Regions from separate parts of the Mesorhizobium sp. WSM3868 genome, predicted to be linked through region 1. Evidence: riboswitches for the same ligand, from Rfam matches in the RefSeq annotation. Region 1 holds a riboswitch; each other region holds the start of a gene.
What was found. A riboswitch is a leader RNA that binds a small molecule or an ion and turns the genes downstream of it on or off. The one in region 1 is predicted to bind thiamine pyrophosphate.
Positions count from the first base shown of each region.

Region 2: another riboswitch for thiamine pyrophosphate. It lies ahead of thiB (thiamine ABC transporter substrate binding subunit); the one in region 1 lies ahead of CK221_RS30930 (phosphomethylpyrimidine synthase ThiC).
Region 3: another riboswitch for thiamine pyrophosphate. It lies ahead of thiC (phosphomethylpyrimidine synthase ThiC); the one in region 1 lies ahead of CK221_RS30930 (phosphomethylpyrimidine synthase ThiC).

Region 1 covers NZ_NSGB01000023.1:63,099-67,096, forward strand. Annotated here, with positions in the region: gene CK221_RS26760 (MFS transporter) at 1-110, shown strand, start outside; partial or broken gene CK221_RS26765 (porin) at 306-1,304, shown strand; gene CK221_RS26770 (FAD-binding oxidoreductase) at 1,355-1,828, shown strand; TPP riboswitch at 1,967-2,077, shown strand; partial or broken gene CK221_RS30930 (phosphomethylpyrimidine synthase ThiC) at 2,157-2,956, shown strand; gene CK221_RS26780 (carbonic anhydrase) at 3,520-3,998, shown strand, end outside.
Region 2 covers NZ_NSGB01000007.1:143,286-147,283, reverse strand. Annotated here, with positions in the region: gene thiP (thiamine/thiamine pyrophosphate ABC transporter permease) at 1-895, opposite strand, end outside; gene thiB (thiamine ABC transporter substrate binding subunit) at 1,112-2,119, opposite strand; TPP riboswitch at 2,161-2,274, opposite strand; gene CK221_RS13850 (thiamine diphosphokinase) at 2,416-3,060, shown strand; gene CK221_RS13845 (ABC-F family ATP-binding cassette domain-containing protein) at 3,062-3,998, shown strand, end outside.
Region 3 covers NZ_NSGB01000018.1:113,467-117,464, forward strand. Annotated here, with positions in the region: gene otnK (3-oxo-tetronate kinase) at 1-843, shown strand, start outside; gene CK221_RS24330 (phasin) at 1,171-1,632, shown strand; gene CK221_RS30420 (hypothetical protein) at 1,856-2,368, opposite strand; gene CK221_RS31120 (hypothetical protein) at 2,365-2,490, opposite strand; TPP riboswitch at 2,496-2,607, shown strand; gene thiC (phosphomethylpyrimidine synthase ThiC) at 2,720-3,998, shown strand, end outside.

The sequences.
Region 1 (3,998 bases):
TGGCGCTGCATGATGGAGAGCGTCCTCCACAAACAATGCTTTCGATCGAACGAACGACTGAGGCAGCTCGAACCCGTGCCTCAGCAATCGTTTCTCGTCCTCCGAGGTGACGTGATCACGAACCCATCGTGCATTGGGACCTGCCGCGCCGGTCGACTTCGAGCAGCGCGAAGCCCGCATCACCGGTAGGCGAGGCTATGCGTACGTCCCTCTCTCGCGAATATCCATGCCGCGGCGGGCCTCGAGGCGGCGCTTGACGGAAGGAGGGCATGGGTCCTGCGCTGCCGCGCCCCCTGCGCACCGACACCGAGACCTGCCTGCGCATCGGGGGCTACATCCGTTACGACGTCGGCTTCGGCGATGTCCGATCGTATGACGGGGCAAGAACCACCGATGTGAGAACTGGCGAGGTTCAGGGCACCACAACACGCGTTTCACGTTCAAAACTTGGACGCGCCAGGAGACCGAACTCGGCGCACTGAGGACCTACACTGAAAACCGCGTGAATTTCGGCAACCGCAACGCTTATCCAGGCCCGGACAGTCCTCAAAACTATGGCTTCAATAGCGGCGTCAAATTGACTTCCGCCTGGTTCCAGCTTGGTGGCCTCCGAGTTGGTAAGGACCATTCGCCCTTCGACACGCTTACAGGCTACGCCGGACCTCATCAACGTACTCGTTCCGTACGGCGACTTCGATACCAACGTGGCCCAGTATTACTTCGATGCCGACAATGGCCTTTCGGCTCTGGTTTCACTTGAACAAGGGTCGGGTGTAGTCGGTACTAACCACAGCCATGTCCCGCACGTCGTCTTCGGCGTAAAACAAACGCAGGGCTGGGGCGCGATCACCAGCGTAATCGCTCGTGACAGCAACTACGATGCTTTGGGCGGCAAGATCCGCGTCGATGTCAATGTCACGGATGTGCTGTCGCTATTCGGAATGTTCGGCTATGGCTCCATTGGCGTTATCAACGATGATCCAACCAGTGCAATCGCCGCTCACGGTCGCGGCTTCTACAAAACTTGGAGCGGCAACTGGGCCTTCTGGGCCGGCTCCACTCACGCACTCGACGAGAAAACTTCGTTCAACCTTCAGATCTCGGGCGGTCAGTTCAAGAACTATGGTGTGGCCGCAAACGTCGTCTACACGCTCGTTGCCGGTTTCACGGCGACGGTCGAAATCGACTACGGCCACTACGGCATCGGCATGGTCGACCCTTCGAACGTGAATTCGACGAAGGCTGACAAAAAAGATTGCCTCGGCGGCATCCTCAGTTTCCAACCGGTCATTCTAATTGAATGAACTCTCGGTGGTCGATTGCGCGACTAGACTTTCTCGCCAGCTTGGCGACCATGCCCTTGCTCGAAAGCGAGCGCGGCTACAACACCACAATCGCTGCACCCCAGATCGCACTCAACCGGACGATGATCTTTGCAGAGAGCAACTTCGTGGCAGCACCTCTCTCTATCGGTTTACGCATCGGCGGTGCGGCCGAGTTCGGAGGATTGCGAGCCAGCCCGAATTTTGCTCGCTCGAAAGGCTTGGTTGAGCTTGCAAAGGCTTATCTCCCGGCCCTGGATGGTCCCGGCGGCATGGTGTGGAGCGGCCACCGGCCCGCGACCCCGGATACCTTACCGGTCATCAGCCGCTCCGCGACCGATGCTCACATTCTGTATGTGTTCGGGCACGGTCACCTGGGCCTCACACAAGGCCCGACCACGGGCAAACTGGTTGGCGATCTGCTGTCTGGGCGTGACCCGCCAATACCACTCGAACCCTATACAATCGAGCGCTTCAGTGCCGCCGGGCGGACAAATAGTCTTTGAGCCAGGCGATCCGGAATGTCGCGATGCATTTTGCGTAAGGGCTTTAGTGACGATTGGAAGCGTTGATGATCGATGAGGTTAAGTAAGCCGATTCCTCTTCACTGCGCTTGACGAGATAGGGCCCGCCTGTCCAACAGAGGCAGTCACCAGGGGGTCCCGGCAAGGGCTGAGATACTGCTGGTCGCGGCGCAGTGACCCGTTGAACCTGATTCAGTTCATACTAGCGTAGGATGGTGCAAGCGCTTCGCGGGGTTTACGCCCGAGGTCCTGTTTCGAGCAGGGCGACCAAAGCGTCTTTTCATCCTTCCGGCACAGAGCTGGGTCTCCAATGCATGAGCAAAGGAGCCTCAAGAGATTGCCCTCACCCCCGCCGTGTCGACGGGACCACTGCCCACCTCGCGAAAATCCACAAGCCCGGTGCCATCCACCCGCACATCAGGGTGCCGATGCGGGAGATCTCCCTCCATCCGACGGCCGGCGAGCCGTCCGTGGCCGTTTACGATCCGTCCGGCCCGTACACCGACCCGGCAGTCGAAACCTGCATCGAAATGGGCCCTGCCCGCCCATGCCAGGAATGGATCATGGCGCGCGGCGATGTCGAGGCCTATGACGGCCGCCATGTCAGGCCGGAGGACAATGGATCTGCGACGGGCGAAAGCCTGACGCTGGAATTTCCGATGCGCAACCGGCCGCTGCGAGCGAAGTCCGCCAAGGCCGTGACGCAGATTGCCTATGCGCGCCGGCATCATCACGCCTGAGATGGAGTTCGTCGCCATCCGCGAGAACCTCGGCCGTGAGCAGTTGCGTTCGACACTTCAACGCGATGGCGAAAGCTTTGGCGCCGCGATCCCTGACTTCGTCACGCCGGAATTCGTGCGCGACGAGGTGGCGCGCGCCCGCGCCATCATCCCGTCCAACATTTACCACCCGGAAAGCGAGCCGATGAGATTATCGGCCGCAATTTCCTGGTCGAAGATCAACGCCAATATCGGCAACTCCGCCGTCAGCTCGTCGATGGCCGAGGAGGTCGAGAAGATGGTGTGGGCGATCCGCTGGGGCGCCGATACGGTGATGGACCTCTTGACCCGGCGCAACATCCACAACATCCGCGAATGGATCGTGCGCTCCGAAGCGAGAATGGCAGGGTGCTCGCTTGATGCGGTCACGGGTGCCGAATCGAGACTCGCCGTCAACAGCTTCGACACGGGGCGGCCCTGAGCTGCTTGAGCGGGCGAAGGTTCGATAGCACCCGCCGAAGTGAGGCGGTCAGTACCGCGGATTGCGCGTGAATGCATCCAAAACGTGAATGTTCGTAATTGAAGCAATCGATTTCTCTGGTCGACGGATGATGAATATGAAGGCGTCACGAGGCCGAGGATGCGATCTGGATACCCAGGCCACCAGAGGGTCGGGGAAGCAACAACCACGTATTGGCGCAGATAGCTCGGACCAGGTGAGAATGGCCGCTACCAACCGCATACCGCCGGTGAGGACAATGACAAGCTCAGCGGCGGTCCCGACGAGGATGTCGTCTGTGCGCCGACATGAAGCGCTGCGTGACGCGCTGGTCGTATGCCGAGTTGTTCGGGGTAGTTGCGATCATGTTGCCACATCATGGTGGTTGCGAGCGCAGTTCCCGCCATGCCAACCGCAAATGATAAACTTAGTTCACGTCCAGGAGCGAAAGCAATATGCATCGTCGTAGTCTGATCAAAGGGTTCGTTGCACTCGGCGCGTGTCCCATTTGCGCTGATGCCGCGGGGGCGGCGAGCACCCATTGGGGATATGCCGGCCCGGCCGGGCCCGAACACTGGGGCGATCTGGATAAGACAAATTTCGTCTGCTCGGCGGGCACACAGCAATCGCCGGTCGATATCAAGGGCGCGGTCAAAGCGGATATTCCGCGCATCGCCATAGGTTGGCACAGCGGCGGCGGCAGGATGGTGAACAACGGCCACACCATTCAGATCAACCTGCCGCAAGGCAGCACGCTCACTCGAGGGGATCGTGTGTATGAGCTGCTCCAGTTCCATTTCCATGCGCCAAGCGAGCACCACGTCGCGGGCAAGAGCTTCCCGATGGAAGCGCATTTTGTCCATAAGGACACCGACAGCGACACTCTGGGTGTGCTGGGCGTTTTTCTAGTGCCAGGCGACACAAATGCCAGCTT
Region 2 (3,998 bases), on a different contig from region 1:
CAAGCACGATCAGGCCGGCATTCAACACGGCCTCGGTGGTGCTGGCCGCAAGGTAGCGGCGTGGCGCTACCGGCAGATTCGTATCGCCGGCCGTGTTGGCGCCGAGTCGCGTCAGCATAGCGACCACGACGAAGGTCAGCAGGATCTGCAGAAACGTTAGTGTTACGGCCCGCGCGGGATCGAAATCGAAGCGCAGCGCCTGGTAGATCGCGACCTCCAGCGTCGTCGCCGCCGGCCCGCCGCCCAGCGTGAGTACAATGGTGAAGGAGGTGATGCACAGCATGAAGACTAGCCCGGCGACCCCCGGCAGCGCCGTGCGCAGCGCCGGCCATTCGATCAGCCGGAAGGCCGACCGAGCGTCCATACCGAGCTGGCTCGCCAGCCGCCACTGGTCGGCCGGCACGGTGCCGAGAGCCTCGAGGAACAGGCGCGTGGCCAATGGCAGGTTGAAGAAGACATGCGCGACCAGGATGCCGGAGAGGCCGTAAATGCCCGGCCATTCCCCACCGCCGAACGTGCCGAGGATGCCGGCAAAATAACCGGCATGGCCGTAGAGCGCCAACACGCCGAGCGCGGCGACGATGGCCGGCAGCGCCAGCGGCACCGTGAACAACTGCAGGATCAGGCGACGTCCGGGAAAGTTCGTTTGCCTGGACAGGGCGCGGCCGACGAACACTGCCGGCAAGACCGAAAGCAATGTCGACAGCAGCGCCTGCCAAAGCGTGAAGCGGGCGACGCGGAGCAGATAGCTGTCGAAGGCCGCGGCAGCGCTGGACGGACCGCTCGCGCCTTCGAGGATCAGGCCGGCGAAGGCGCCGCCGATGAGCAAAGTGATGGCGACAAGGGCGATGATGCCGGCGGTGATGCGAGGGTCAGGGCGCGGCGTGGATTGCACGCTGCACCACGTTGGCTCGAGCTAGCGAACGCCACGTTCCGTCGCACCCCCCTCTGTCCTGCCGGACATCTCCCTCTCTAGGAGGGAGATTGGCAGCTTTGCCGCTCTTCCTACACCGTCGGCGGCTAGCGAAATCACCGATGACCGCGAATTTCCCCCTTTGCGGGGGAGATGGCCGGCCGGACAGAGGGGGGTGCTCAAGCGCCATCCTGCGTCCTACTTGCTCATCGCCGCCAGCCATTCATCCACCCAGGCCTTGCGGTTGGCCGCCACCTCGTCCGGGCTGAACAGCAGGGTTTTGGTCGGCTTCACCAGCTTTTCGAAGGCCGGGTTGAGCGGCTTGTCGGTCTTGCCGGCCGGGAACATCCAGTTGGTCTCCGGGATGACGTTCTGGAACTTGGGACCGGTCATGAAGGCTATGAATTTTTCCGCCAGCGGGTTCTTCGCGCCGGTTTTGGTGATGCCGGCGACCTCGATCTGCAGATATTCGCCCTCATCGAAGGACGCCGCCTGATAGCGCTCGGTGTTCTCGGCCACCATGTGATAGGCCGGCGAGGTGGTATAGGAGAGAACCATCGGCGCCTCGCCCTTGGTGAACAGACCATAGGCCTCGCTCCAGCCCGGCGTCACGGTCAGCACCTTCGGCTTCAGCTTGGCCCAGGCTTCCGGGGCCTTGTCGCCATAGACCGACTTGACCCACAGAAGCAGGCCGAGGCCGGGCGTCGAGGTGCGCGGATCCTGGATGATGATCTTGTCGGGGCCGGCGCCCTCGACCAGTTCCTTCAAGCTCTTCGGCGGCCTCTTCAGCTTTTCGGTGTCGTAGACGACGGCGAAATAGCCGTAGTCGAAAGGCACGAAGGTGTCGTCTTTCCAACCGCCGGGGACATTCACATCGGCCACCGCGCCATGCGGCGCGAACAAGCCGCTCGCCTTGGCCTCGGCGGTGAGATTGGTGTCGAGGCCGAGCACGATATCGGCCTTGGTGCCGGCGCCTTCGAGCTTGACGCGGTTGAGCAGCGCCACGCCGTCGGCGACGGAGACGAAGTCGAGATCGCAGCCGCATTCGGCCTCGAACTCCTTCTTCACCGCAGGTCCGGGACCCCACTCGGCAGTGAAGCTTTCGTAGGTGTAGACGGTAAGCTTGTCTTTCGCCTCGGCAGGTCCGCCTGCCAAAAGCGAAACAAGGCCGGCTGCAAGAACAAGGTTGGACAATAGCGAGCGCATCGGCGCCTCCTTCGTTCGGTTAAAGGAATTGAGGCGTCGGATGGTCCGAAACGTCTAATCCCTCCGCCGGTACAAACCGGATCAGGTTCAGCGGGTTGGCTTTGTGCCTCTCAGCCGGTTCGCAAAATCAGCGTCCGGCACCCCGTTAGAGCATTTCGAGACATAGGCCCGGCCGATGCGGCGCGCAAGCGGAAGTTTCCTGGGCATCCATCAGGGTTCACCGCGGTAGCGAAGTGCGATTCCGTTTGGACGCGCCCGCTTCCGTTTCGTTGGCCGGGCTGGTAAGGGCGACGGCCATGGGCACATTCACCATCCTGCTTGGCGGCGATCTCGTCCGCACGCCTCGGCTCGATCGCCAGATCGAAGGCTCCCGCATTATCGCCGCCGATGCCGGTATCGGCCATGCCGATATGTTTGGCCTGCTGCCGGAGCTCTGGGTCGGAGATTTCGACTCGGTGCCGGCGAGCCTGCCGGAGAATCTGGCCGCCGTGCCGCGCAAGATTTTCCCGACCGAGAAGGATATGACCGACGGCGAGCTCGCCATTGCCGAGGCGCTGGCGCGCGGCGCCACCAGCCTGGTGCTGGCCGGCGCCTTCGGCGGCAAGCGCGCCGATCATGCCTTTCTGCATTTGGCTCTAAGCGTGCGGCTGGCCGAGGCGGGCACGGCCGTGCTGCTGACCAGCGGCGCCCAGGAGGGCGTGCCCATCCTGCCGGGCAAAGCCGGCTTCGACTACGCCGAGGGCACGCTGTTCTCGGTGCTCGGCTTCTCCGACCTCGCCGGCCTGACGGTCTCAGGCGCCAAATGGCCGCTGGACGGTGTCGAGGTGGCGTTCGGCTCCTCGCTTACCATATCAAATGAGGTTAAGGGCCGGCTCCATATCGCGCTCGAGCGTGGCCGGGCGCTGCTGCTCGCCCACCCCTATCCTCTTCCCGAAAGCTGACATGGCCCCGCCTCTTCTCAATCTGGATGGCATAAAACTGACTTTTGGCGGCACGCCGCTGCTCGACGGCGCGGCACTGAGCGCCTCCGCCGGCGAGAAGATCGCGCTTGTCGGCCGCAACGGTTCGGGCAAGTCGACGCTGCTCAAGATCGTCGCGGGGCTGATCGAACCGCAGGACGGCGAAGTATTCCGCCAGCCCTCGGCAACGGTGCGCTACCTGCCGCAAATGCCCGATATGGATGGCTTCGCCAGCGTGCGCGCCTATGTCGAAGCCGGCCTCGGGCCGGCCGACGACCCGCATCGCGCCACCTATCTGATGGAGCATCTCGGCCTGACCGGCGAGGAGCGGCCGAACGACCTTTCCGGCGGCGAGGCGCGCCGCGCAGCACTCGCCCGCGTCATGGCGCCGGAGCCCGATATCCTGCTCCTCGACGAGCCGACCAACCATCTCGACCTGTCGGTCATCGAATGGCTGGAAGAAGAGCTTGCCCGCACCTCCTCGGCCGTGATCCTGATCTCGCACGACCGCCGCTTTCTCGAGCGCGTCTCGCGCGCCACCGTCTGGCTCGACCGCGGCCAGACGCGCCGGCTGGACAAGGGGTTCGCGCATTTTGAGGAATGGCGCGACCAGGTGCTTGAAGAGGAAGAGCGCGAACAGCACAAGCTCGGCCGCCAGATCGTGCGCGAGGAGCATTGGCTGCGCTATGGCGTGACCGCCAGGCGCAAGCGCAACATGCGCCGGCTCGGCGAGCTGCAGGCCATGCGCCAGCGTTTTCGCAGCCATCGCGGCGCCGAGGGTTCGGCGACGATGGTGGCAAGCGACGCCGCTGAATCCGGCAAGCTGGTGATCGAAGCCAAAGGCATCGAGAAGAGTTTTGGCGACCTCACCGTGGTCAAGGGCTTTTCGACCCGTATCCAGCGCGGCGACCGTGTCGGCC
Region 3 (3,998 bases), on a different contig from region 1:
CACCCGCTCAATCCCATGCGCGATGCCAATCTGGTGCGCGTACTCGCCCGGCAGAGCATGGCAGCGGTCGGGTCGATCGACCTCGCGACGGTCGCGCGCGGCGCGGACGCGATCCTCGCGCGCAACGCGGCGATTTCCCAGGATGGGGCCGGAGCGGCGATCGTCGACGCCGTGTTCGAGAGCGATCTTGAAGCGATCGGCGCCGCAGCCTTGGCACAACGCCTGTCGGTCGGAGCGTCCGGCCTGGGATTGGGTCTCGCCCGCGGCCTGGTCGCCGCCGGCACCGCGCAGCGCCATCAACGGACGGTGCTGCGGGATCGGCCGGCCAAGGGGCCCGCGGCGTGCTTGGCCGGCAGCTGTTCGCGGGCGACCCTGACGCAGATTGCCCGCGCCGAAGAGACGATGCCGGTGCTGAGGCTCGATCCGGAAAGGTTGATGAGCGGAGCGGCGGAGACGCACCGTGCGCTCGCATGGGCGGCCGCCCGCTTGGCCGATGGCCCCGTGCTCATCGCCAGCAGTGGATCGCCCGAGGTGGTTTCGGCGCTGCAGGCGCGGCATGGACGTGACGCTGCCGGTCATGTGATCGAGCAGTCGCTGGCGACGATCGCCGAAGGTCTGGTCGAACTCGGCGTGCGCAGGTTGGTCGTGGCAGGCGGCGAGACGTCCGGCGCCGTCGTGGACCAGCTTGCCATTCCCGCCTTCGAGTTGGGCCCCGAAATCGCCGCGGGTGTCCCCGCGCTGCGCGCACTCGGCAGCCCGCACGGCGAGCTGCTGCTTGCCCTGAAGTCAGGCAATTTCGGTGGCGACCGTTTCTTCGCGGACGCCTTGGCCGTTTTGGCATGAGGAGTGACGGGGTCTTGGCTGTCCAAGGATAACTGAGAAGGTCGCGCCAGGGTCGAATGGCAGCGATGGACTGCGAAGAGGCCGCTCCTGCGCCATCAACCGAATGACTGATTTTTGGTCGAAGACGGTGATGCACAATCTCGCGCCCGGCGGACCTGCCGAATGACGGCAGCCGCTACGACCTGCACCGATCGCTGCCGGCAGCGCGCCGGCCGCCGCAGTGGTGCCCTTGAGCGACAATTCGCCCCTTCATAAATCCGTTGTGTCGATTTCGTAGATGAAACAGGGGGGCTTTGTGTAATGCCACTCTCTGGAAAAGGATGGAAAATGTCCAAGATCCCCGGCAAGACCGAAACGATCGACAACGCGGAATCCGCTACTTACGAGCCGTACCGGGTTACCGAGCAGGTTCGCGCTGTCGCCGAACAGGGCGTTGAGCAGGCGAAGGAAGCATTTTCCAAATTGGAATCGAACGCCGAGGCGACTCAAAAGGCTCTTGAGTCGACCCTTGAGGTGGCCAAGACCACCCGCAACGAGGTGTCGCTGAAGACGATCGCAGCTCTGCGAGCCAATGCCGAAGCCGGCTTCGCTCACCTCGAAGCACTGGTTGCCGTGAAGTCGCCATCCGAGTTCTTCGAGTTGCAGGCCGCTTTCGTGAACAAACAGATCGACACTTCCGTCGAGCAGGCCAAGACCCTGCAGGCGGTGATGTTGAGAGCCACCGAAGACGTATCCAAGCCGATCAAGGATGCCTTCGAAAAGGCTTTGAAGAACCTCAAGGCCGCTTGACTGCTCAGGCAATCCGAGACCGGAGGTCGCAGACCTCCTCTGCTCGTTACGACATCAAGACCGGCACCTTCGCGCCGGTCTTCTTCCATTCGGCCGGCGTCCTTTGCACGAACCTCATCCATCGGCCAAGCATCGCTTTTCCAAACAGTTGGCTACGGAAAGGCGCGCAGAGACGGAGACGAAGGCCCGAAATCGGGACGAGGACGCCGCTTTGGTCCTGTAGCTACTTGACCGTTGATCGTTGCAGCCCGGTGCCGGCGATTTCTCCGGGGCTGCTTTCGAAGTCGAAGAGCCTTTGGGTCGCAAGCGCCGCGGCGCCACGCGCCCAGGAATCGTCTGCCCAATCGGGTGCAATCGGCGGCGGGTCCCACATGGCATAACGCTTCAATGCATCGCGCATTGGCCCGAACAGATAGTCGCCAAAGGTCGCAATGGCGGTACGCTGATCCTGTCGGCGTTGAGCGGGACGCGGGACGAGAACAACCACAGCATTCGCGAACAGGCTCCCGGCAAGGCCCTTGCAGCCGTCGTGGGAACGCTGCAACTCGACCCTTACGGCTGCACAATAATCCGGTCCTGAACAAATCGAACCAGCGTCCGTAGACGCCGAACAGATGCTCTTCGAGGCGAAAAATGCGTTCTTCAACCCGCCGCCACAAGGGATCGCAAAAGCGTTTCCTTGGCGGATGACAAGTGGGTCCGGCTGCCAGTTCCAGCGCGCAAGATCGTGGCTCAATGGGCGTCGATGTAAGTCAGATGCTCGATCAAAGCTGCGTGGTTGCGCTGCTTCTCGTCGCCCTTGTTCGAGGCTGGAGAAGTCATGAAATCGAGTTGACAGGATAGCGTCGCATCGTCCAACCTGCTCCCCTCACCAGGGGAGTCCCGGCAAGGGGCTGAGATACTGCTATCGCGCGCAGTGACCCGTTGAACCTGATCCAGTTCATACTGGCGTAGGGACGGTGCGAGGCTTCGCGGGTCGGCAATCCGGCTTCGGCATTCGGGCAGTGCCCGCATCCTAAGCGAAGCGTCACTTCCTCCTCATCGCGTGGACTGGGTCTCCGTTGCACTCGAGCAAGGAGGCTCACTCATGAATGCCCACACCCCGACCGTCACCGTCGGCGAATTGTCCGCTTCGAAGAAGGTCCACAAACCCGGTCAGCTTCACCCGGAGCTGCGGGTGCCGATGCGCGAGATCTCGGTCCACTCGAGCGCCGGCGAGCCGCCGGTCACTGTCTACGACTCGTCCGGTCCCTACACGGACGCCACGGTGAAAACCGACATCGAGCGTGGCTTGCCACGGCTGCGCGAGGCATGGATCGAGGCGCGCGGAGACGTGGGGCGCTACGAGGGCCGCACGATCAAGCCGGAAGACAACGGCTTCGTCTCAGCCGATCGCCTGACGCCGGAATTCCCGGTTCGCAACAGACCGTTGCGCGCGGCCGGCGGCCGCGCTGTCACACAGCTCGCCTATGCGCGCGCCGGCATCATCACGCCTGAGATGGAGTTCGTCGCCATCCGCGAGAACCTCGGCCGTGAGCAGTTGCGTTCGAAACTTCAACGCGATGGCCAAAGCTTCGGCGCCGCGATCCCTGACTTCGTCACGCCGGAATTCGTGCGCGACGAGGTGGCGCGCGGCCGCGCCATCATCCCGTCCAACATTAACCACCCGGAAAGCGAGCCGATGATCATCGGCCGCAATTTCCTGGTCAAGATCAACGCCAATATCGGCAACTCCGCCGTCACCTCGTCGATGGCCGAGGAGGTCGAGAAGATGGTGTGGGCGATCCGCTGGGGCGCCGACACGGTGATGGACCTCTCGACCGGACGCAACATCCACAACATCCGCGAATGGATCGTGCGCAATTCGCCGGTGCCGATCGGCACGGTGCCGATCTACCAGGCGCTGGAGAAGGTCGGCGGCGTCGCCGAGGAACTGACCTGGGAGGTGTTCCGCGACACCCTCATCGAGCAGGCCGAGCAGGGCGTGGACTATTTCACGATCCATGCCGGCGTGCGCCTGCCCTATATCCCGCTCACCGTCGATCGCGTCACCGGCATCGTGTCGCGCGGCGGCTCGATCATGGCCAAGTGGTGCCTGCATCACCACAAGGAGAGTTTTCTCTACGAGCATTTCGAGGATATCTGCGACATCGCCCGGTCCTATGACGTGGCGTTCTCGCTCGGCGACGGCCTTCGCCCCGGCTCGATCGCCGACGCCAATGACGCGGCCCAGTTCGCCGAACTGGAAACGCTGGGCGAACTCACCAAGATCGCCTGGGCCAAGGACTGCCAGGTGATGATCGAAGGGCCCGGCCACGTGCCGATGCACAAGATCAAGCAGAACATGGACAAGCAGCTCGCGGTCT